2 linked regions of the Pseudonocardia sp. HH130630-07 genome follow. Each later gene encodes a partner of the first gene's protein in a complex. Links are inferred from orthologs where the notes say so. Each region holds a gene or a part of one and is shown in the gene's direction. Other genes may lie near its edges. The genes, in order: AFB00_RS12655 and AFB00_RS07830.

Evidence for each region.
Region 2: the proteins of AFB00_RS12655 (region 1) and AFB00_RS07830 are in contact, whole or in part, in a solved structure (PDB 8BNU), measured with the Escherichia coli proteins. The link is inferred for Pseudonocardia sp. HH130630-07 from one-to-one orthologs.

What each region holds. Positions count from the first base shown.
Region 1 is NZ_CP013854.1:2,588,114-2,599,318, forward strand. The notes cover bases 3,149-5,986. They hold AFB00_RS12655 (acetyl-CoA C-acetyltransferase), read left to right. Parts: upstream 3,149-3,834; coding sequence 3,835-5,139; downstream 5,140-5,986. Other genes in these bases: AFB00_RS12650 (TetR family transcriptional regulator), read right to left, coding at 3,149-3,744; AFB00_RS12660 (3-oxoacyl-ACP reductase), read left to right, coding at 5,136-5,986. In the rest of the region: AFB00_RS12635 (CaiB/BaiF CoA transferase family protein), read right to left, coding at 1-100; AFB00_RS12640 (IclR family transcriptional regulator), read left to right, coding at 263-1,075; AFB00_RS12645 (acyl-CoA dehydrogenase family protein), read right to left, coding at 1,088-3,073; more of AFB00_RS12650, read right to left, coding at 3,070-3,148; more of AFB00_RS12660, read left to right, coding at 5,987-6,488; AFB00_RS12665 (MaoC/PaaZ C-terminal domain-containing protein), read left to right, coding at 6,490-7,374; AFB00_RS12670 (pyridoxal phosphate-dependent aminotransferase), read left to right, coding at 7,709-8,878; AFB00_RS12675 (polyketide cyclase), read left to right, coding at 8,875-9,300; AFB00_RS12680 (VC0807 family protein), read right to left, coding at 9,272-9,952; AFB00_RS12685 (cytochrome P450), read right to left, coding at 10,099-11,205.
Region 2 is NZ_CP013854.1:1,623,338-1,634,624, reverse strand. Bases 5,200-8,119 are described here. They hold AFB00_RS07830 (3-hydroxyacyl-CoA dehydrogenase NAD-binding domain-containing protein), read left to right. Parts: upstream 5,200-5,530; coding sequence 5,531-7,708; downstream 7,709-8,119. Other genes in these bases: AFB00_RS07825 (DedA family protein), read left to right, coding at 7,838-8,119; AFB00_RS07835 (acetyl-CoA C-acetyltransferase), read left to right, coding at 5,200-5,516. Outside these bases: AFB00_RS07860 (fumarylacetoacetate hydrolase family protein), read left to right, coding at 68-1,246; AFB00_RS07855 (acyl-CoA thioesterase), read right to left, coding at 1,260-1,694; AFB00_RS07850 (TetR/AcrR family transcriptional regulator), read right to left, coding at 1,704-2,291; AFB00_RS07845 (DUF2867 domain-containing protein), read left to right, coding at 2,349-3,302; AFB00_RS07840 (MerR family transcriptional regulator), read right to left, coding at 3,307-4,119; more of AFB00_RS07835, read left to right, coding at 4,296-5,199; more of AFB00_RS07825, read left to right, coding at 8,120-8,491; AFB00_RS07820 (ATP-binding cassette domain-containing protein), read left to right, coding at 8,660-9,628; AFB00_RS07815 (hypothetical protein), read left to right, coding at 9,622-10,341; AFB00_RS07810 (TetR/AcrR family transcriptional regulator), read right to left, coding at 10,348-11,043; AFB00_RS07805 (hypothetical protein), read left to right, coding at 11,148-11,287. UniProt on the Escherichia coli protein: Catalyzes the formation of a hydroxyacyl-CoA by addition of water on enoyl-CoA. Also exhibits 3-hydroxyacyl-CoA epimerase and 3-hydroxyacyl-CoA dehydrogenase activities.

The sequences.
Region 1 (11,205 bases):
AGCTCTCACCCTCGACCTTCGGGGCCAGCCGGCGGGAGTCGTCGCCGGTGCCGGGCTGCTCGACCTTGATGACGTCGGCGCCCAGCTCGGCCAGCACCATCGTGCAGTAGGGGCCGGAGAGGAACCGGGTCAGGTCGAGGACGCGGAACCCGGTGAGAGGACGGGTTGAACTTTCCCGTATTGCGGGATACCATGCCTTAATGCGGAAACAGTGGCAGGGGGCACGTCCGTCGTCAACCCTTTCGGGTGGCGGCGGGCGCCGGTGACGGCCCAGCGGGACGGAGTCCAGTCCATCGACCGGGCGGTCGCGATCCTGCGGTGCTTCGACGCGCAGCACTCCGCGATCGGCATCTCCGACCTGGCCCGGCGGACCGGGCTGTCGACCAGCACCACGCACCGGCTGCTCGGCTCGATGGTGAGCAACCGGCTGCTCGCGCAGGGCGGGGACCGCCGCTACCGGCTGGGTCCGCTGCTGCTGCAGCTGGGCCGGTCGGGGGCACTGCCGTCGTCGCTGCGGGACGCCGCGCGGCCGTTCATGGTCGCCCTGCGGGACGCGGTCGACGAGACCGTCGGCCTGCACGAGCTGCTGCCCAGCGGCGAGCGGATCGTGATCGACCAGGTGGAGAGCCGTCAGGAGCTGCGGCGGACCTACACCGACATCGGCATCCCCATCGCGCTGGTGCACGGGGCTCCGGGCAAGGCGATCCTGGCGACGCTGCCGTGGGCACGGCAGGAGGCCGCGCTGGCGGCGCCGATCGCGGCCGTCACCGACCTGACGGTCACCGATCCGGCCGATCTCGCGGGCCAGCTCGCGCAGTGCCGCGAGCGCGGGTACGCGGGCTCGGACTCCGAGCGGACCCCGGGGATCCGGGCGGTGGCGGCCCCGGTCTTCGACCACAGCGGCCGGGCCGTCGGCTCGCTGGGCATGTCGGTGCCCACCATCCGGATGGGTGACGAGCGGGCCGCCGAGCTGGGCCGTCGGGCCGCCGAGGTGGCGTGGCAGGTCTCGGAGGCGCTCGGCGCGACCCGGGCGGTGGTGGACGCGCAGCTGACGCTGGCCGCGGTCCCCGCCTGACCCGGGCCCGGGTCAGCCCGCCTCGACCTGCTCGGTCACCGGCGCGGCGGGGGCGCTCGGGCCGGGGGCCCACGCCTCGTCGTCGAGCATCGGGCAGGCCAGCCGGCTCTCCGGGACGCCGAACGCGTCGACCAGCGTCCGCGCGTGCGGGCGCAGCTCGGCGCACAGCTCGTTGACCAGCGGCCGGATCCGGCGGGACTCGGCGGCGGTGAGCCGCCCGGTCTCCAGGTACCAGGCCCGCTCGCGGTCGATCGTCGTCAGCACGTGCAGGTCGTGCACCCGCTCCAGGAGCCCCCGGACGCCCGGGTCGGCGATCCGCTGCAGCGCGTCGGCGAAGGACTGCTCGACCAGCGCGTCGACGTGCGCGCGGGCGGCGTCGAGCAGGAGGTCCTGGGCCGAGTTGAACACCGCGAACTCGTCGGCTCCCCCGCGCAGGGCCGGAGCCAGGTGCCGGATCGCGGTGGCCAGGGTGTCGGTGCGGCGCACCTGCAGCAGCGCGCGCCGCCGGGCCGGGTCGGTGAGGTCGAACCCGCGCAGCGGCAGCCGCCGGGCCAGCGACGCCACCCCGGTCCGTTCCGCCAGCACGCCCGCCAGCTGGCCGCCGAGCAGCGGCGCGATCCGCAGCGGGTTGCCCTGGCGGATCGTCCGGCCGTAGTCCGACAGCAGCTCCTTGGCCAGCAGCTGCAGCAGCACCGTGTTGTCACCCTCGAAGGTGGTGAACACGTCGGTGTCGGCCTTCAGGGCGGGCAGCAGGTTCTCCTCCAGGTAGCCGGCGCCGCCGCAGGCCTCCCGGCAGGTCTGGATGGTGTGCGTGGCGTGCCAGGTCGCGATCGCCTTGATCCCGGCCGCCGACTGCTCCAGCACGCGCTGCTCGCGGGCGCCGACCGGACCGGCGCCGGGTGCCTGGATGTCGTGCATCCGCTTCACCAGGTCGTCCTGGGTGAAGTGCAGGGCGTACGTCGTCGCCAGCGCGGGCAGCAGCTTGCGCTGGTGGGCGAGGTAGTCGAGGACGGCGATCTCCTCGCCGGTGCCGGGGTGGGAGAACTGGCGGCGGCGCTCGCCGAACCGCACGGCGAGCGCGAGCGCCTTCTGCGCCGCCCCGCCGGCGCCGCCCGCCACCGAGATCCGGCCGCGGACCAGGGTGCCGAGCATGGTGAAGAACCGCGCCGTCTCGTTCTCGATGGAGGAGGAGTACGACCCGTCCGCGGCGACGTCGGCGAACCGGTTGAGCAGGTGGGTCCGCGGGATGCGCACGCCGGAGAAGGACAGCCGCCCGTTGTCGACGCCGTTGAGCCCGGCCTTGCGCCCGTCGTCGGCGATGGTGACGCCGGGTTCGGGGTTGCCGTCGGTGTCGCGCAGCGGGACCAGGAACGCATGCACCCCGTGCCGGGTGCCCCGGGTGATCAGCTGGGCGAACACGACGGCCATCCGCCCGTCCCGCGCGGCGTTGCCGATGTAGGACTTGCGGGCCTGCGGGTACGGCGTGTCGACGACGAACTCCTGCGCCGCCGGGTCGTAGGTCGCCGTGGTGTGCAGGTGCTGCACGTCCGAGCCGTGCCCGGCCTCGGTCATCGCGAAGCAGCCGAGCAGCTCGCCGTCGATGATCCGGCGCAGGTAGCGCTCGTGGTGGCGCTCGGTACCCAGCACCTGCACCGCCCCGCCGAACAGTCCCCACTGGACACCGGCCTTGACCAGCAGCGACAGGTCGCCGTAGGCCAGCATCGAGAAGGCGGTGACGACGCCGCCGACGTCACCGGAGCCCCCGACGGTCGGGTCGAACCCGGTGTGCGGGCGGCCCGAGGAGGTGAGGATCTTCAGCGCGCCGGTGATGCGCGCCCGGTACTCCTCGGTGGTCAGGTCGCCGGCGCCGCGCAGGCCGTCGTCGTTCGCGGCGAGCTGTGCCCGGGTCTCCTCGCGGACGTGCGCCCACCGGCCGTCGACGACGGTGCGCAGCGCGCCCGCATCGACGTGTTCCGGTGCGACTCGGGTGCGGGTCATGGCTGAACCTCCACAGGGGACGCCAGGCCGGAGAGTCCGGACCAGGCCAGGTCGGTGAGGTGTGCGGTGAGCTGCTCGCGGGTCGTGCCGTCCGGGCGGGCCAGCCAGTCGTCGGCCGCGCCGCGGACCAGCCCGACGATCGCGTGCCCCCAGAACCGGGCGGCTCCGGTGCCCGCGGCGGGGGGCAGGTACCCGGCGATCGCGCCGGCCACCTCGTCACCGATCACCGACACCATGTCGTTCACCGGATCGGGGGTGTCCCCGGTGCCCGCGCGCCGGGCGGCGCCCTGGGCGAGCAGCGGCCGGTGCACGACGAACCGGTACAGCTCGGGATCGATCTCGATCAGCCGCAGGTAGGCGTCGATGCCGGCGGCGACCGCCGCGCGCGGCCCGGCGCCGGGGCCGGTGGACGCCTCCGCGGTGGCCCGCCGGACCTCGGCGAGCAGCACCCCGGCCACCGACTCGCAGATCGCGGTGTAGAGGCCGGCCCGGTCGCCGAAGTGCCGGTAGACGACGGTCTTGCTGGTGGCGGCCGACGCGGCGATCTCGTCCATGCCGACCCCGGCGCCGTCCCGCCGGATCGCGGTGACGGCCGCGCCCACCAGCTGGCCGCGCCGCTGTTCGCGGTGCGTGTCCCAGCGGCTGTCCCGCCTGTCCCGTCGCGCCTTCACGACACCCACAGTACCGTGTACCTTGGGTATCGTCTACCGGGTGGTAGCCGGGACCGTCGCACGCAGGTCCACTCCAGGAGGGACGTCCCCATGTCAGGCACTCCCCGGCGCGCCGCCGTCATCGGCGGCAACCGGATCCCGTTCGCGCGGGCCAACCGCGCCTACGCGAGCGCGTCCAACCTCGACATGCTCACCACCACCCTGGACGGTCTGGTGGCCCGCTTCGGGCTGGCCGGCGAGCGTCTCGGTGAGGTCGTGGCGGGCGCGGTGCTCAAGCACTCGCGGGACTTCAACCTCACCCGGGAGGCCGTCCTCGGGTCGCGGCTGAGCCCGTCGACCCCGGCCTACGACGTCCAGCAGGCCTGCGGGACCGGGCTGGAGGCGACGGTCGCGGTCGCCAACAAGATCGCCCTCGGGCAGGTCGAGTCCGGTGTGGCGGGCGGGGTGGACACCGCCTCCGACGCCCCGATCGCGGTGAACGACGACCTCCGCCGGGTCCTGGTGAAGCTGGCCGCGGCGCGGTCGGCGGCCGAGCGGGTCAAGCTCGTCGGGCAGCTGCGGCCCGGGCAGATCGTGCCGGAGATCCCGCAGAACTCCGAGCCGCGCACCGGCCTGTCGATGGGGGAGCACGCCGCCCGCACCGCGGCGGCCTGGGGCATCGGGCGCACCGAGTCCGACGCGCTCGCGGTGCGCAGCCACACGAACCTCGCCGCCGCCTACGACCGCGGCTTCTTCGACGATCTCGTCACCCCGTACCTGAAGCTGACCAGGGACGACAACCTGCGTCCCGACTCGACGGTGGAGAAGCTCGCGGCGCTGAAGCCGGTCTTCGGCACCGGCGACCCGGACGCGACGATGACCGCGGGCAACTCCACCCCGCTGACCGACGGCGCCGCGCTGGTCCTGCTCGGGTCCGACGAGTGGGCCGCCGAGCACCGCCTCCCGGTGCTCGCCCACGTCGTCGACGCCGAGACCGGCTCGGTCGACTACGTGCACGGCGAGGACGGGCTGCTCACGGCACCGGTGTTCGCGGTGCCGCGGCTGCTCGCCCGCAACGGCCTGTCGCTGCAGGACTTCGACCTCTACGAGATCCACGAGGCGTTCGCCTCGGTGGTGCTCGTGCAGCGCCGGGCCTGGGAGGACGAGCGGTTCTGCACCGAGCGCCTCGGCCTCGACGCACCGCTGGGCCCGATCGACGACGACCGGCTCAACGTCGCCGGGTCCTCGCTCGCGGCCGGGCACCCGTTCGCGGCGACCGGCGGGCGGATCGTCGCCACGCTGGCGAAGCTGCTGCGGGAGCGGGCCGACGCGCAGGGCTCCGACCAGCGTGGGCTCATCTCGATCTGTGCCGCCGGCGGCCAGGGCGTCGTCGCGATCCTGGAGGCGAAGAAGTGAGCGACCTGCTCGCGACCCTGTCCCACACCCCGATCGCCCGGCAGCTGGGCCTGCCGGCGATCCCGGCACTGCGCCGGCACCGGCCGGGGGACCCGCTGCTCGCCGGCCCGGTGCTGGTGGCCCCCATCGGGGACGGGCGGTTCGCCGCGGCGGTCGCCGCACTCGTCACCGAGCAGGGGCAGCAGGTGCTCACCGAGGCCGGGAGCGAGAAGCTGCACGGCGTCGTCGTCGACCTGGCCGGCGCCACGACGCTGGCCGACCTCGCCGCGGCCCAGCAGCTGCTCACCCCGGCGGTGCGCAGGCTCGGCCCGTCCGGCCGGCTGCTGCTGATCGGCGCCGAGCCCGGTGCCGCCGAGGGGGCCGAGGCCGCGGCCGTCGCGCAGGCGCTGGACGGCCTGGTCCGCTCGATCGCCAAGGAGCTGCGGTCCGGTGCCACGGCGAACCTGCTCGTGGCCGCCGCGGACGCCCCGCCCGCGGCGCTCGACTCCTCGGTGCGGTTCTTCCTGTCCGCGCGCTCGGCCTACGTCGACGGTCAGGTCGTGCACGTCGGCGCACCCGTCGGTGTCCCGCAGGAGCCGGTGGAGGTGGACGACCCGCGGGCCGAGGAGCAGCCGCTGGCCGGCCGGACCGCGGTGGTGACCGGCGCGGCCCGGGGGATCGGCGCGGCCATCGCCGAGACCCTCGCCCGGGACGGGGCGCGGATCGTCGCCGTCGACGTCCCGGCGGCCGGCGAGGGGCTGGCCCGGACGGCGAACCGCACCGGTGGCACGGCGCTGCAGCTCGACATCACCGCCGACGACGCCGCGACCCGGCTGCTCGGGCACCTCGCCGACCGGCACGACGGCGTCGATCTCGTGGTGCACAACGCCGGGATCACCCGGGACAAGCTGCTGGCCAACATGACGGCCGAGCGGTGGAACGCGGTGCTCGCGGTCAACCTCGGTGCCCAGCTGCGGATCAACGAGGCGTTGCTGGCCGCGGACTCCCCGCTGCACGAGGCCGGCCGGGTGGTCTGCGTGTCCTCGCAGTCGGGCATCGCGGGCAACCGCGGCCAGACGAACTACGCGTCCTCCAAGGCCGGGGTGATCGGGATGGTCCGGGCGCTGGCCCCGCGGTTCGGCGAGCGCGGCGCGACGATCAACGCCGTCGCCCCGGGGTTCATCGAGACCGAGATGACCGGCCGGATGCCGGTGGGCACCCGCGAGGCCGGCCGCCGGATCAACTCGCTCAAGCAGGGCGGGCTGCCGGTCGACGTCGCCGAGGCCATCGGCTGGTTCGGCCGGGCGGACTCGGGCGGGCTGAACGGCCAGGTCGTGCGGGTCTGCGGCCAGTCCATGCTGGGGGCCTGAGATGACGGGTCCCGCCGGTCGCACCACCACCGAGCTGACGGGCCCGCCCGCGCTCGGCCCGCGCTACGCCGCGGCCGCGGTGTCGGCCGTGCTGCCCGGTGGCCGGCCGCGCGAGCTGCCGGCCCGCGAGATCGTCCGCCGCGGGGTCACGGTCGATCCGGGGCACCTCGCGGACTACGCGCGGGTCTGCGGGTTCCGGGTCGGTGACGCGCTCCCGCTCACCTACCCGCACCTGCTGACGTTCCCGCTGCAGGTCGTGCTGATGGCCGACCGCGCGTTCCCACTCGCGCTGCCCGGGATGGTGCACATCGCGAACCGGATCACCGCGCACCGGGGGATCGCCACGGACGAGACGCTCGACGTCCAGGTGTACGCGGAGCGGTTCGGCCGCCACCCGAAGGGCGCCCGGGTGGACCTCGTCGGGATCGTCTCGGCGGGTGGCGAGCCGGTCTGGGAGGGGCGCAGCACCTACCTGGCCCGCGGCGCGCGGGCGCCGTCGGAGGTGACCGGACCCGGCATCGACGAGCCGGACGCCCCCACCGGGCCGGCGAGCGCGCTGTGGCGGGTCGGCGCGGACACCGGCCGTCGATACGCCGCGGTCTCCGGCGACGTGAACCCGATCCACCTGCACCCGCTCACCGCGCGGGCGACGGGTTTCCCGCGGGCGATCGCGCACGGCATGTGGACGGCGGCGCGCGCCGCGGCGTCGCTGGCGGGCCGGATCCCGGACGCCTGCACCTACGACGTCGCGTTCCGCAGCCCGTTGCTGCTCCCGTCCCGGGCGGAGCTGGTCACCGCGCCCGGCGCCGGCGGCGCGTGGGGTCTCGCGGTCCGCAGCGCAAGGAAACCGGAAAGGGTGCACCTGACCGGCCGGATCGACGGGTAGACCGGAGTCGTCACCCGGCCGGGTGGCTCTGAATCGGTCCACAGGCCGGTTCAGCAACGCAACCCCGGTGACGGGCGTCCACCTCTACGTCCACCATCGGTCATCCGACAGCAGTGAGGAGGTCACCCATGAGCACCACGACCATCGAGGACACTGTCGACACCGAGGAGCAGGACGAGACGCACATCGTCCGCGGCCTCGACTGACCGCGCCGGAAGCCCGCCCGGCGGCGGTGGAACCCACCGCGCCCACCAGCGGGCCCGGGCCCGTACTCCGGCAGCGCAGAACCTCGATCAGGGGCTGCGCCGCCCGGGTGCCGGTCTAGGGTCGGGGCATGCTCGTCGAGCGCATGCGCCCGTTCACCTCCACGATCTTCACCGAGATCTCCCGGCTCGCGGTCGAGACCGGTGCGATCAACCTCGGTCAGGGTTTCCCGGACACCGACGGCCCGGCCTCCCTGCTCGCCGACGCCGCCGCGAACATCACCGAGCGCGGCGCCAACCAGTACCCGCCCGGCCCCGGCGTGCCGGCCCTGCGCGCTGCGGTGGCCGAGCACCAGCGCCGCTTCCACGGCCTCACGGTCGACCCGGCCGACGTCGTCGTCACCACCGGGGCGACCGAGGCGATCGCGGCGACCCTGCTGGGGCTGTGCGGCCCCGGCGACGAGGTCGTCGTCTTCGAGCCCACCTACGACTCCTACGCCGCGTCCGTCGCGCTCGCCGGTGCCACCCTGAAGCCGGTCCTGCTGCACCCGCCGGCCTTCGGCTTCGACGACGACGAGCTGGCCGCCGCGTTCTCCGACCGCACCCGGGTGGTGCTGGTCAACACCCCGCACAACCCGACCGGGACGGTGTTCACGCCCGCGCAGCTGACCCGGATCGGGGAGCTGGCCGTCGCCCACGACGCGGTGATCGTGACCGACGAGGTCTACGAGCACATGACCTACGACGGCGTCCGGCACGTCCCGACGGCCACGCTGCCGGGCCTCGCCGAGCGGACGCTGACGATCTCCTCGGCCGGCAAGACGTTCTCGGTCACCGGCTGGAAGGTCGGCTGGGTGCACGGGCCGCCGGAGCTGGTCGCGGCGCCGCGGGCGGTGAAGCAGTTCCTCACCTTCCACGGCGGCGCGCCGTTCCAGCCGGCCGTGGCGAACGCGCTCGCGCTCGGCGACGACTTCTACGCAGGCGTCACCGCCGACCTGACCCGCAAGCGGGACCTGCTCTCGGCCGGGCTGCGGGCCGCCGGGTTCGACGTGCTCATCCCGCAGGGCACCTACTTCGTCGTCGCGGACCCGCGCCCGCTCGGGTTCGACGACGGCGTCGAGCTGGCCTGGGCGCTGCCGGAGCGGTGCGGGGTCGCGGCCGTCCCGATGTCGGTGTTCTGCCCGACCGGTGCGGGGGCGGCGGCGACCCGGCCGCTGGTGCGGTTCGCGTTCTGCAAGCGGGACGAGGTGCTGGCCGAGGCCGCGGAGCGGCTCGCCGGACTCGCCACGGCGACGTCATGAGGGTCGTGGGGTCCCGGCACGTCGGCGTCGTCGTCGCCGTGCCGCCCGGGACGGTCTACGCCTGGGTCCGCGACCCGCGGAACCTGCCGCGCTGGGCGGCCGGGGTCGGGGACCGGATCGAGGAGCGGGACGGCCGGTGGCTGGTCCCCGGCGGCCCGCTGGGGGAGATCGAGATCCGGTTCGTCCCGGAGAACGCCTGGGGCGTGCTGGACCACGAGGTGGTCCTGCCGTCGGGGGAGGTCGCGTACAACCCGCTGCGGGTGGTGCCGCACCCGCTGGGCGCGGAGATCGTGTTCAGCGTGCGCCGCGCCCCGGCGGCGACCGACGCGGAGTTCGAGCGCGACGTCGCCGCCGTCGTCGCGGACCTGGAGCGGTTGCGCGGGCTGCTGGAGGTCACGCCCCGGCCCGGACCGCCCGCCTGAGCATGACCGCCAGCAGCGCGGACAGCCCGGTCCACACCGCGATCGACTGCACCGCCAGCACCGGGACCGCGACGGCCACCGGCAGCGTGTAGGCCAGCGCCACCCGCAGCACCGCCTCCCCGGCCATGACCAGCGCGGCGACCGTGGTGGCCCGGGTCAGCAGCCGCCGGAACGCGGCGTTGGTGCGCCACTGGCGGTCCAGCAGCTCCGGCAGCTCCGGGCGCTGCATCCGGCCGAACGAGCACATCGCGGTGTAGACCAGCGGTCGCACCCGCAGCAGCAGGGAGCCGCCGAGCAGCACCGCCAGCACGACCGTGCCCAGCGCCTCGCGGGCGACGGCGAACCGGGCGTCCCCGCTGACGAGCGACGTCGCGAGGCCGATCCCGATGGTCGCCAGCACGATCCCGCCCACCGGCTCGATCCGCCGGGAGCGGACCGCCTGCACCAGCACGTGGCAGGCCGGTGGCAGCGCCGACCAGGCCAGCGCCGCGACGTCGGAGAACCCGCGGGCGGTCAGCACCAGGTAGACCAGGTACGGCAGGAGCGCGTCGACGAGCAGCGACGGTCCCGCGGAACGCAGGAACGCCCGGGGCCCGCCGCCTCCGGACGGCGTCGGGACGGGTGTGGTGCGGTCGGTGTCCGCCGGGGTCATCGCGGGGCCTCCTCGTCGTGGGTGACGGGATCGAGCCTCGCGCCGGAGAGGGGTGTGGGGGATCAACCTCCGGGTCGAGCCCGGGTGGAGATCGGCCGCACCGGCACGGGTGGCGCCGGCGCGGCCGTGGCCTGCCGGTCAGCCCCTCACCAGGTGACGGGGAGCTGCCAGGCGCCGAAGATGGCGGCGTCGTCCTTGAAGTCGATCTCGTCCGGCTGCGCGGCCAGCCGCAGGCCGGGGATCCGGCGCAGCAGCGTCTCGAAGACGACCTCGAGCTCCAGCCGGGCGAGGTTCTGCCCGAGGCACTGGTGCGGGCCGTAGCCGAACGCGAGGTGCCGGCGGCTGCCGCGGGTCAGGTCGAGGTCCTCGGGCCCGTCGAACGCGCGCGGATCGCGGTTGGCGGCCAGGCCGGAGACCACGACGCCCTCCCCGGCGCGGATCGTCCGGCCGGCGAGCTCGACGTCGGCGGTGGCGACCCGCGAGGTGGCGGTCTCGACGATGCTGAACCAGCGCAGCAGCTCCTCGATCGCCGCCGGGATCGCGTCCGGGTCCGCGGCGAGCGCGGCCCGCTGCCCGTCGTCGCGCAGCAGCGTGAGCGTGCCGAGCGAGATCATGTTCGCGGTGGTCTCGTGCCCGGCCGCGAGCAGCAGGAACGCCGTGCTGACCAGTCCCTCGCGGTCGAGGGTGCCCGCGGCGCGCTGCGCCGCGACCTGCCGGCCGAGCAGGTCGTCGGTGGGCTCGGCGTCCTTGCGGGTGAGCAGCTCGCCGAGGTAGCCGCGCAGCTCGTCGAGGGCGCGGGCCTTGTCCCCGGGCGGGGAGCTGCGCCGGATCAGCGTGGCCGTGCGGGCCTGGAAGAAGTCGTGGTCGGCGTAGGGCACGCCGAGCATCTCGCAGATCACCAGCGAGGGGACCGGCAGCGACAGGGCCTGCACCAGGTCGACCGGGTGCTCCTCGGCCGCGAGCATCTCGTCGACGAACCCGTCGACGATCTCCTGGATCCGCGGCCGCAGCGCCTGCAGCCGCCGCACGGTGAACTCGCCGAGCACCGCGCGCCGGGCCCGCGAGTGCTCCTCGCCGTCCATCCCGATCATCGACGGCGGCTGGCTGCGGAACCGTTCGCGGGTCTCGGCGTCGCCACCGGGCAGCGGGAACCGGGGCAGCCGCCGGTCGGAGGAGAAGCGCCGGTCGGACAGCACGGTCCGGCCCTCCTCGTGGCCGGTCACCCACCACGCGCTCTCCCCGCCCTGCAGCGT
Region 2 (11,287 bases), 960 kb from region 1 along the record:
AACCGGGCACACCGGTCGAACGTCGTCACCCCACCGGAGGTTCCCGATCGCCGGTACGGTCCACCCCGTGACGACCGCGCCGCAGCCCACGTCCGTCCCGCCGCCGGGACTCGCACTCGGCGCCGTCGGCGGGGCCGGCCGCCCCGGCAGCTCCCGGATCGCCTGCCCGCTGCCCGACGGCGGCCTGCTCGACGTCGGCTCGCTGGCCACGGCCCAGCGCGGCCCGTTCCCCGACCTGCTGACGGCGCCCAACCTGGACCGCCTGCTCGACGCCGGGGCACCGGTCTGGCGCGAGGTCGTCGACTGGCTGCGGAGCTGGCGCGACGACCACGAGAAGGCCGTCGCGCACCGGCTGCCCGCCGAGGGACTGGTCCCGGTCCTGCCGTTCACCGTCGCCGACTACGTCGACTTCTACGCCTGCGAGCAGCACGCGCGCAACGCCGGGTTGATCTTCCGGCCGGACGCGGAGCCGCTCACGCCCAACTGGGGCCACATGCCCGTCGGGTACCACGGGCGGGCCGGGACCGTGCGGGTCAGCGGGAGCCCGGTGACCCGGCCGGCCGGTCAGCGCGCCGCGGGCGACTTCGGCCCGACCCGGGCCCTGGACGTCGAGGCCGAGCTCGGGTTCGTCCTCGGCGGCCCGGTGCCCGGCCCGGTCCCGGTGGACGACGCCGGCGACCACGTCTTCGGCGTCGTGCTGCTCAACGACTGGTCGGCCCGCGACGTCCAGGGTTTCGAGAGCCGCCCGCTCGGGCCGCACCTGGGCAAGTCGTTCGCCACCTCGATCTCGGCCTGGGTGACCCCGATCGGCGAGCTCGACGCCGCCCGGGTGCCGCTGCCGGAGCACCGCGACCCGGCGTTGCCCCACCTCACCCCGCGCGAGCCGGCCCGGGGGCTCGACGTGGCCCTGTCGGTGTACCTGAACGGGCACCGGATCGCCGACCCGCCCGCGGCGGACCTGTACTGGTCGGCCGAGCAGATGGTGGCCCACCTGACGTCGAACGGGGCGTCGCTGCGGGCCGGTGACCTGCTCGGGTCCGGCACCGTGTCGGGCCCGGACCGCGACGGGTTCGGGTCCCTGCTGGAGCTGTCCTGGAACGGCCGCGACCCGATCGCGCTGCCCGGTGGCCCGCCCCGCACCTGGCTGGCTGACGGCGACGAGGTCGTCATCACCGCGACCGCCCCCGCCGCCGACGGTTCCCGGTTCTCCCTCGGCGAGGTGCGCGGCCGGATCCGGCCGGCCTGAGCCCCGGCCCGGACTACGGCAGCGGCTGCAGCGGCCGGGGCTCGCCCAGCGCGTCCCGGATCAGCTGCGGGACCTCCTGCTTGCCGGAGCCGTCGACCGCGATCACGACGTAGACGGTGCGGCAGTCGCAGGTGACGCTCGGGTTCCCGGCGGCGTCGGTGCTGCGGACCTGGAAGTCCAGGGCGAAGCTCGTGCGCCCGAGCCGTGCGGTGGACACGGCGACGGCGACGTCCTCGCCCCAGCCCACCCCGGCCCGCCAGTCGATCTCGGTGTGCACGAGCTGGACGTCGTAACCGGCGTCGAGCATCGTCCGGTAGGTGAGGCCGCGGGCCTCCAGGAACTCGGTCATCGCCTCGTCGAACCAGGCGAGGTACCAGGCGTTGAAGACCACGCCCTGCGCGTCCACCTCGTGGTAGCGCACCCGTACCGGGAACTCGAAGGTCTCCATGGCGCGATGCTACGGCCCGGTGAGCGCGGCGAGCAGCCGATCGAGGTAGCCGTCGAGGTCGGCACCCCGCGGGACCAGACCGGGGGTCGCGGTGGCGAGCCGGACCTGGCCGAGGTAGGCGGTGAACGCGAGCAGCGCGCGGTGCCGGGCGTCCGCCGGGGCGAAGCCGAGCCGGTCGAACAGCGACGTCAGGTGGTCCACCCGCCGGTGGCTCACCCGGTCCAGCGCGGCCCGCACGAGCGGATCGTGGGCGCCCGCCTGCAGGGCGACCTCGACCGCGTGCCCCCGCCCGGCGTCCGGATCGGCCCGCGACGTCGTCGAGACGAAGACGGCCAGCATCAACGACCGCAGCGCCGCGCGCGGGTCGTCCGCGTCGGTCGTCGCGATGACGGCGGTGGTGTTGCGCTGCTCCCACAGCTCCAGCGCCGCCTCGACCAGCGACTCCCGGTTGCGGAAGTGCCAGTAGAAGCTGCCCTTCGTCGTGCCGAGGCGGGCTGCGATCGGTTCCACCGCGATCCCGGCCAGCCCGTCGGCGGCCACGGCGGCCAGCGCGGCGGCGGCCCAGTCGTGACGGGTCAACCGCTTCCGCCCGGGCATGACCGCACGCTACCGTACGGAAAACATACGGTGGCGTATGGAACGGTTGGGGGCGGCATGCGGGTGCGGAACGTGCACGTTCGGGAGATCGCGGCCCCGGCGGAGGCCGCCGGAGCGCTGCTGGCGGACCTCGGTGGCCCCCGGGACGTCCTGTGGCCGTCCCCGCAGTGGGCCGCGATCGAGCTGGACCAGCCGCTGCGGATCGGTTCGGGCGGCGGGCACGGCCCGATCCGGTACCACGTCACCGATCTCGTGCCCGGCCGCCGGATCGGGTTCACCGTCGAACCGGGGATCGGGTTGCGGGGCACGCACACGTTCACCGTCGAGCCGCTGGGGCCGCAGCGCTGCCTGCTCCGGCACGAGATCGACGGCCACGCCACCGGAGCGATGCGGCTGCACTGGGTGCTGGTGGTCCGGTGGCTGCACGACGCGGTGGTCGAGGACCTCCTCGACCGGGCCGAACGGGCGCTCGGCACCGGTCCGGGCCGGGCGAACCGCTGGTCACCGTGGGTGCGGCTGGTGCGCGGACTGTCCGAGCGGCCCGTCGTGCGCGCGGTCCCGGTGCCGGTCGGCGGTCTGCTGGACCCGGCCGGGGCCGACGCGGCGGACGCGTTCGCCGTCGACCTGCAGCGCGGGCTCCCCGTGGACCCGCAGCGCTGGGCGGACGCCGTCTTCCGCGATCCACCGCCGGTCGTGCTCGCCCTGCTGGGACTGCGGCAGCTGCTGGTCGGGCTGGCCGGGATCGAGCGCGGCACCGGCGCCGAGTTCGACACCTGCGAACGGGGCGACGGCGAGGTCCTCCTCGGCGCCGACGCGGGGCACCTGGACTTCCGGTGCGTCGTCCGCCGGGAACCGGACCGGCTGGTGGTCGCGACGGGGGTGTGGCTGCACGGGTTCCGCGGCCGTCTCTACTGGGCGGTGGTCCGGCGCTTCCACCCCCCGGTGGTGCGGGCGATGCTGCGCCGTGCCGTGCGCCGCGCCCGTGTCGGCGACGCGGTGCCGGCCGGGTGAGCGGTCAGCCCGTCGCGCGGCCCGTGCCGCCGTCGGTGCCACTGCCGGTGCCGCCGTCGGCTCTGTCGGTGCTGGCGGTGCCGTCGTCGGTGCTGTCGTCCACGCGCTGGCGGATCGTCCGGTTCACCGCCCGGCCGAACGTGGCGACGACTCCCTGCACCGTGATCGGCTTGAGCCGGGACAGCGCCGCGGCCAGCTGTCCGCGCTCGGTCGCCGGGTGCCCGCGGTCGCGGTAGGGCTGCAGCACCTCGTCCTGGAACAGCGCCATCAGGTCCTCGGCCAGCGCCGCGGTGTGCCGCTCGATCGTGGCCTGGGCGCGCTGCCACAGCTCCGGCGGCAGGCCGGAGTCCAGGGCGTCGAGCGCGGTGGCCAGCGAGATCTCGCCGTGTACCCGGACCGTGCCCGCGCGGCGGGTCAGCGCGCCCAGGTTCTCCAGTGTGGACAGGTCCTCGGCGGTGAGGTGCCGGCCCGCGCGCTGGTCCAGCTCGGCGTACCCGATCTCCTCGGGATGCTCCGGGACCCACGGCGTGAGCAGCGCCCGGTGCAGCGCCAGCTCCTCGGGGCCGGCGTCCAGCGGCACCCTGGCCAGCAGTTTCTCGATGGCGGCCAGCGTGAAGCCCAGTGCGGTGAGCTCGCTGACCAGTTCGAGACGGGCTCGGTGACCGGCGTCGTAGAGGCCGGTCCGGCCGCGCAGCCGCGGCGCGCGGATGAGGCCGCGGCCGGCGTAGAACCGGATCGTCCGTACCGAGACGCCGGTCCGCTCGGCGAGCTGGTCGACGGTGAGGAGCTCCTCGTCGGGAGTGGCCGGTGCGGACATGCCGAGCAGGTTACGGCGAGATCGATGAACGTGACAGTCTTGATGGAACATCGATGCTGTCACATAATCGGGTGCGTGCCTTGACCCATGTGACAGCGTGGCTGTAACAAAGGTTACCGAGAAGTAGGGCAGCGCTGCCAGCGCCGTCCGGTGCCGATGACCCACGAGAGGTTCGGATGAGCGAGATCCCCGAGGCCTACATCTACGACGCGATCCGCACACCGCGCGGCCGGGGCAAGGCCTCCGGCTCGCTGCACGAGGTCAAGCCGATCTCGCTGGTGGTCGGCCTGATCGACGCGCTGCGCGAGCGCCACCCCGAGCTGGACCCGGCGGTGATCGACGACCTGGTGCTCGGCGTCGTCTCGCCGATCGGCGACCAGGGCGGTGACATCGCCAAGACCGCGGCCATCGCGGCCGGGCTGCCGGACACCGTGGCCGGTGTGCAGCTCAACCGGTTCTGCGCGTCCGGCCTGGAGGCCGTGAACACCGCGGCGCTGAAGGTCCGCTCCGGGATGGAGGAGATGGTCGTCGCCGGTGGCGTCGAGGTGATGAGCCGGGTGCCGATGGGCTCCGACGGCGGCGCCTGGGCGATGGACCCGGACACCGCGTACGAGACGGGCTTCGTCCCGCAGGGCATCGGCGCCGACCTGATCGCGACCCTGGAGGGCTTCTCCCGCACCGACGTCGACACCTTCGCCGTCGAGTCGCAGACCCGCGCCGCCAAGGCCTGGGCCAACGGGTACTTCGCGCGCTCGGTGGTCCCGGTGACCGACCGCAACGGGCTCACCGTCCTCGACCGCGACGAGCACGTCCGCGCCGGGGCGACGCTGGAGAGCCTGGGCGGGCTGAAGCCGTCGTTCGAGATGATGGGCCGCGACGGCGGGTTCGACGCCGTCGCCCTGCAGCAGTACCACTGGGTCGAGAAGATCGACCACGTGCACCACGCCGGGAACTCCTCGGGCATCGTCGACGGCGCCGCGCTCACCCTGATCGGCACCGAGGCCGCCGGGTCGGCGAACGGCCTGACCCCGCGGGCCCGGATCGTCTCCACCGCGCTGTCCGGCGCCGACCCGACGATCATGTTGACCGGACCGGCCCCGGCGTCGCGCAAGGCGCTCGCCAAGGCGGGCCTGACCGTCGACGACATCGACCTCTTCGAGATCAACGAGGCGTTCGCCGCGGTGGCCCTGCGCTACATGCGCGACATGGGCATCTCGCACGAGCAGACGAACGTCAACGGCGGTGCCATCGCGATGGGCCACCCGCTCGGCGCCACCGGCGCGATGATCCTGGGAACGCTGGTCGACGAGCTGGAGCGCCGGGACCTGCGCCGCGGGCTGGCCACGCTGTGCGTGGGCGGCGGCATGGGCATCGCCACCATCGTCGAGCGAGTCTGAGAGGGACTGGAACAGTGACTGAGCACAAGGCCGTCCGCTGGGAGACCGACGCCGACGGCATCGCGATCGTCACCCTCGACGATCCCGGCCGCAGCGCCAACACGATGAACGACCGCTACAAGGCGGCCATGCGCCAGGTCGTCGACGAGCTGGTGGCCGCGAAGGACGACATCGCCGGTGTCGTCGTCACCTCCGCCAAGAAGACCTTCTTCGCCGGGGGCGACCTGCAGCAGCTCTCCGCCGCCGGTCCGGACGACGCCGCGCAGGTGTTCGAGAACGTGACCGAGGTGAAGGCCCAGCTGCGCGCGCTGGAGACCCTCGGCAAGCCGGTCGCCGCGGCGATGGCGGGCACCGCCCTCGGCGGCGGCCTGGAGATCGGGCTGGCGTGTCACCACCGGGTCGGGATCGACGCCAAGGGCGTGGTCTACGGCCTGCCCGAGGTGTCGCTGGGCCTGCTGCCCGGTGGCGGCGGCGTCACCCGGATCACCCGGATGCTGGGCATCGCGAACGGCTTCATGAACGTCCTCGCGCAGGGTCAGCGGCACAAGCCGGCCAAGGCGCTGGAGCTGGGCCTGGTCGACGAGCTGGCCTCGACCCCGGAGGAGGTACTGGCCCTGGCCCGGGCCTGGGTGCTGGCCCACCCGGAGCACCCCGGCCAGCCCTGGGATCAGCCGAAGTACAAGATCCCCGGCGGGACGCCGTCGAGCCCGTCGCTGGCGTCGATCCTGCCCGCGTTCCCGGCGAACCTGCGCAAGCAGATCAAGGGCGCACCGATGCCGGCCCCGCGCAACATCCTCGCCGCGGCCGTCGAGGGCTCCCAGGTCGATGTCGAGACCGCGCTGCGGATCGAGGGCCGGTACTTCGCCGAGCTGGTCACCGGCCAGGTCTCGAAGAACATGACCAAGGCGTTCTTCTTCGACCTGAACGCGATCAACGGCGGCAAGTCCCGCCCGGACGGCCCCGAGAAGTGGCAGCCCACCAAGGTCGCGGTGCTCGGCGCCGGGATGATGGGCGCCGGCATCGCCTACGTCTGCTCGCTGGCCGGCTGGGAGGTCGTCCTCAAGGACGTCTCGCGCGAGGCGGCCGACAAGGGCAAGGCGTACTCCCAGGGCCTGGTCGAGAAGGGCGTCAAGCGCGGGAAGACCACGCAGGAGAAGGGCGACGCGCTGCTCGGCCGGATCACCCCGACCGACGACTACGCCGATCTCGCCGGCTGCGACGTCGTCATCGAGGCGGTGTTCGAGTCGGTCGAGCTCAAGCAGGAGGTCTTCCGCGAGGCGGCCAAGCACATCGCCCCGGACGCGCTGCTCTGCTCGAACACCTCGACGCTGCCGATCACCGAGCTCGGGAAGGGCGTCGACCGCCCGGACGACTTCATCGGCCTGCACTTCTTCTCGCCGGTCGACAAGATGCCGCTGGTCGAGATCATCAAGGGTGAACGGACGAACGACGAGGCACTCGCCAAGGCGTTCGACCTGACTCTGGGCATCAAGAAGACGCCGATCGTCGTCAACGACTCCCGCGGGTTCTTCACCAGCCGGGTGATCGGCACCTTCATCAACGAGGGTGTCGCGATGATCGCCGAGGGCATCGACCCGCAGACGATCGAGCAGGCGTCGTCGCAGGCCGGGTACCCGGCCCCGGTGCTGCAGCTGATGGACGAGCTGACCCTGACCCTGCCGCGCAAGATCCGGGAGGAGACCCGCAAGGGCGTCGAGGCCGCCGGTGGCACCTGGACCCCGCACCCGTCGGACGCGGTGATCGACCGGATGGTCGACGAGTTCGACCGCAAGGGGAAGAGCTCGGGCGCCGGGTTCTACTCCTACGTCGACGGGAAGCGGGACGGCCTGTGGCCGGGCCTGCGCGAGCAGTTCGGCGCGACGAACCACGACGTGGACCTGGCCGAGCTGTCCGAGCGCATGCTGTTCATCGAGTCCATCGAGACGGTGCGCTGCGTCGACGAGGGCGTGCTCACCACCGTGGCCGACGCCAACATCGGCTCGATCTTCGGTATCGGCTTCCCGGCCTGGACCGGCGGCGTCCTGCAGTACATCGAGGGCTACCCCGGCGGACCGGCCGGGTTCGTCGCCCGCGCCGACGAGCTGAAGGCGACCTACGGGGAGCGGTTCGACGTGCCCGCCTCGCTGCGCGAGCGCGCCGCGAAGGGGGAGACGGCGACCGCAGCCGCCTGACCCGGCAGCACGTTCCGGCCCCACCGGTCACCCGGTGGGGCCGGATTCGTGTGGTGTCCCCGGACACACTACGTCCCGACAACCGGACACTCGGGACACGACGGACCCGTCACGTGCACCATGGTGTGTGTGACGCAGTGGGTGTTCGACATCGTGGACCGGCTCGGGGCGGCCGGGATCGGGCTTCTGATCTTCCTGGAGAACGTGATCCCGCCGATCCCCTCGGAGGTGATCCTGCCGCTCGGCGGCTTCCGGGCCTCGACCGGCGGGATGGACCTGGTCGGGGTCTGGGCGGCGGCCACGATGGGGGCGGTCGCCGGGGCCCTGGTGCTCTACGCGCTGGGGGCCTGGCTCGGGTTCGACCGGGTGCACCGGCTCGCCGGGAACCGCTGGTTCATCCTGTCGAGCCAGAAGGACCTGGAGAAGGGCCTCGACCTGTTCGAGCGCTACGGCAACTGGTTCGTGCTGGGCGGGCGGTGCATCCCGATCGTCCGCAGCCTCATCTCGATCCCGGCCGGGATCGCCGGCATGCCGCTGCTCCGGTTCACCGCGCTGTCCACCCTGGGCAGCGGCGTGTGGAACGCGATCTTCGTCTACCTCGGGTTCGCCCTCGGCGAGCGCTGGGAGCTGATCGAGGGCTACATGTCCCCGATCAGCAAGGTGGTCGCGGTGATCGGGGTCCTGGTCATCGTGTGGCTGGTCTGGCGCAAGCTGCGCCAGCGCCGCGCACGCACCCGCACCGCGGACGGTGACCCCGCGCCCTCGGACCCCGCGGCGCGCTGAGTCCGGCCCCGGCGCCGTGCCCACCGGTGCCGGACGGATGCCGAACGGATCATGCGGTGGGCTCTGCGTGCCGGTCCCACCACTCGGCGCGACACTGTGCTACCGCCCGCAGGGCCGACCGTGCCGCTGTGCGAACCTGATCGAAGGCAGGAGCAGGTTCTTCGACGGGTGGAGGTGGACGTGCGCCTCGTCGACGTCCACCACACCCACGCGTCGGGGACGGTCGCGCTGCGCGGCGTCCACCTCGACGTCGACCCGGCGGTCCCGACGGTGCTGCGCGGCGGCAACGGGGCCGGGAAGTCGACGCTGCTGCGGATCGCCGCCGGCGCGCTGACCCCGACGGCCGGGCGGGTCGAGGACCGGCCGGTCGTCGTCGGCTACCTGCCCGACCGGTTCCCCGCGACGATGCGGATCCCGCCGCGGCGCTGGCTCGACCACATGGCCCGGCTGCGCGGGCTGGACCCGGACGGGCTCGCCGAGGGCGCCGACGAGCTGCTCGAGCTCCTCGGCTACACCGGCGACGACAAGGAACCGATGTCGGAGCTGTCGAAGGGCAACACCCAGAAGATCGGCCTGGTGCAGGCGCTGGTCTGTGACCCGGGAGTGCTGGTCCTCGACGAGCCCTGGTCCGGTCTGGACGACGACGCGGCCGCCGCGCTGACCGAGCTGCTCGGCACCCGAGCGGGCGCCACCCTCGTCACCGACCACACGGGCACCGCCCTCGGCCTGCCCGGCGCCCGGACGCACCGGCTGCGCCAGGGCCGGCTCGCGACGGCCACCGATCCCGAGTCCGTCCCGCTCCCCGCCGCGCCGCCGCCCGGCGCCACCATGCGCCTGGACCTCGCGTGCGCCGGTGACCCGCGCCCGCTGCTCGAACGGGTGCTCCCGCCGGCCGAGGTCGAGGGTGCCGCCCCGGGCCGGTTCACCGTGCTCGTCCCGGCCCCCGACGCGGACGCCTGGCTCACCGCCGCGCTCGCCGCGGGCTGCGCGGTGCGCTCGGTCCGCCCCGTCCGCCAGGACGGCACCTCCCGCGCCGGGGACACCGGCCCCCGGCCGGCCCGGGGGCCGCGGTCCGGTGGGTACCCCGCGGCCCCGCCCGGCCCGCTGCCGCACCAGGAACGGGGTCCGGGATGGTGAGACGACTGCGGTCCGCGTTCGCCGTCGCGATGCTGCTCGGTGAGGACGTCGGCCGGTCGGAGCGGTTCGTCGCGCCCGCCGTGCTCTACGTCGTGTTCCTGGCGATCCTCTTCGGTGGCGGGCCCACCGCGCTGCCCGAGCCCTGGGCGGGCAGCGCCCTGTTGCTCTACCCGGTCGGGGCCTGGCTGGCGCACGCGCTGGCCGAGTCCGAGGACGAGACGACCCGCACGCTGACGCTCTCGGCCGCCGGCGGTCCGCTCGCCGTCGCGGCCGGGGTGCTGCTCGCGGCGACCGCCGGGATCGCCGCGCTGGGGCTGGTCGCCGTCGTCTGGGGGGTGGTCGCGGCGTGGGGCACGGCGACGACCGGGATCCTGCTCGACGGCCTGCTCGCCCACCTGGCCTGCGGGATCACCGGCGCCGCGGTGGGATCGGTGTTCGCCCGGCCGCTGTTCCGCAGCCAGGGGGTGGCGCTGGTCGCGGCCCTGGTCGTGCTGGTGATCACCGGTACCAGCCCGTGGCTCCCGCCGGTCGGCACGGCCGCGGCGTCGCTCGGCAGTGGCCGCGGCGGCGTCGGGCCGTTCGGGGACCTGCTGCTCGCGCTGCTGGTGGCGGTCGCCGCGCTCACCCTCGTGGCCGGGACCGAGCTGGGGCGGTTCGCCGCGTGGCTGGAGCAGTGGTCGGGCCTGCTGGAGCGGATCCGCCCCGGTTCCTGACGCCGGTCAGGCCACCAGGCCGGCCAGCCGCCCGAGCCGCTCGACGGTGCCGGCGAACGCCTGCTCCCGGTCCTCGACGACGTTCTGGAACTGGCCGAACAGCTCGAAGGAGATGTGCCCGAACAGGCCCGTCCATGCGGTGACCGCGGCGAACAGGGCCTGGTCGGGCAGCTCGGGGAGCTCCAGCGCGGCGCGCAGCCGGACGGCGTCCGCCGGCGTGCCGCCGACGCCGGGGCCGGGTTCGGGGTGCAGCACACCGGCGGCGTGCGCGTCGGCGAGCAGCGCCGCGAGCGGGGCGAGCACCTGCCCGGCGGCGGGGAGCGTGTCCACGGGGGCCCGGTAGCCGGGGACCGGCGAGCCGTAGAGGAGCGCGTACTCGTGCGGGTGGGCCAGTGCCCACGTCCGCACGGCGCCGGCGAGGGTCCGCCAGCGCCGGGCGGGACCGTCGGTGCCCGTCGCCGCCCCGGCCCCGACGGCCGCACCGAGCGCCTCGTAGCTCTGCACGATCAGGGCTGTGAGCAGGTCGTCCCGGGTGGGGAAGTAGCGGTGCAGTGCCGAGGACACCATGCCGATCTCCCGGGACACGGCGCGCATCGACAGGGCCGCGGCGCCGGTCTCGGCCAGCTGGCGCCGCGCGGCCGCGGTGATCTCGGCGACGAGCTCGGCCCGGGCCCGGTCGCGTGCGGTGCGCGAGGCGTTCATCCCCGGCACGGTAGACCACCGCACAACGACGAGAGCACTGCTCTTGAATTCATCGCTCTGATACGCGAGCATTGCTCTCGTTGTCGGCGTGGGAGGGGTGCGGGATGGATCGGACCGGTGCGGGTGTGGTGGCGATGGGTGGGGCGGGGATCGCCTTCGCGCTGTACCCGGCGCTGCGGCCGTACGTCGACGGGCCGCAGGTGTGGGCGCAGCCGCTGTGGGTGCCGTCGCACCTGCTGGGGGT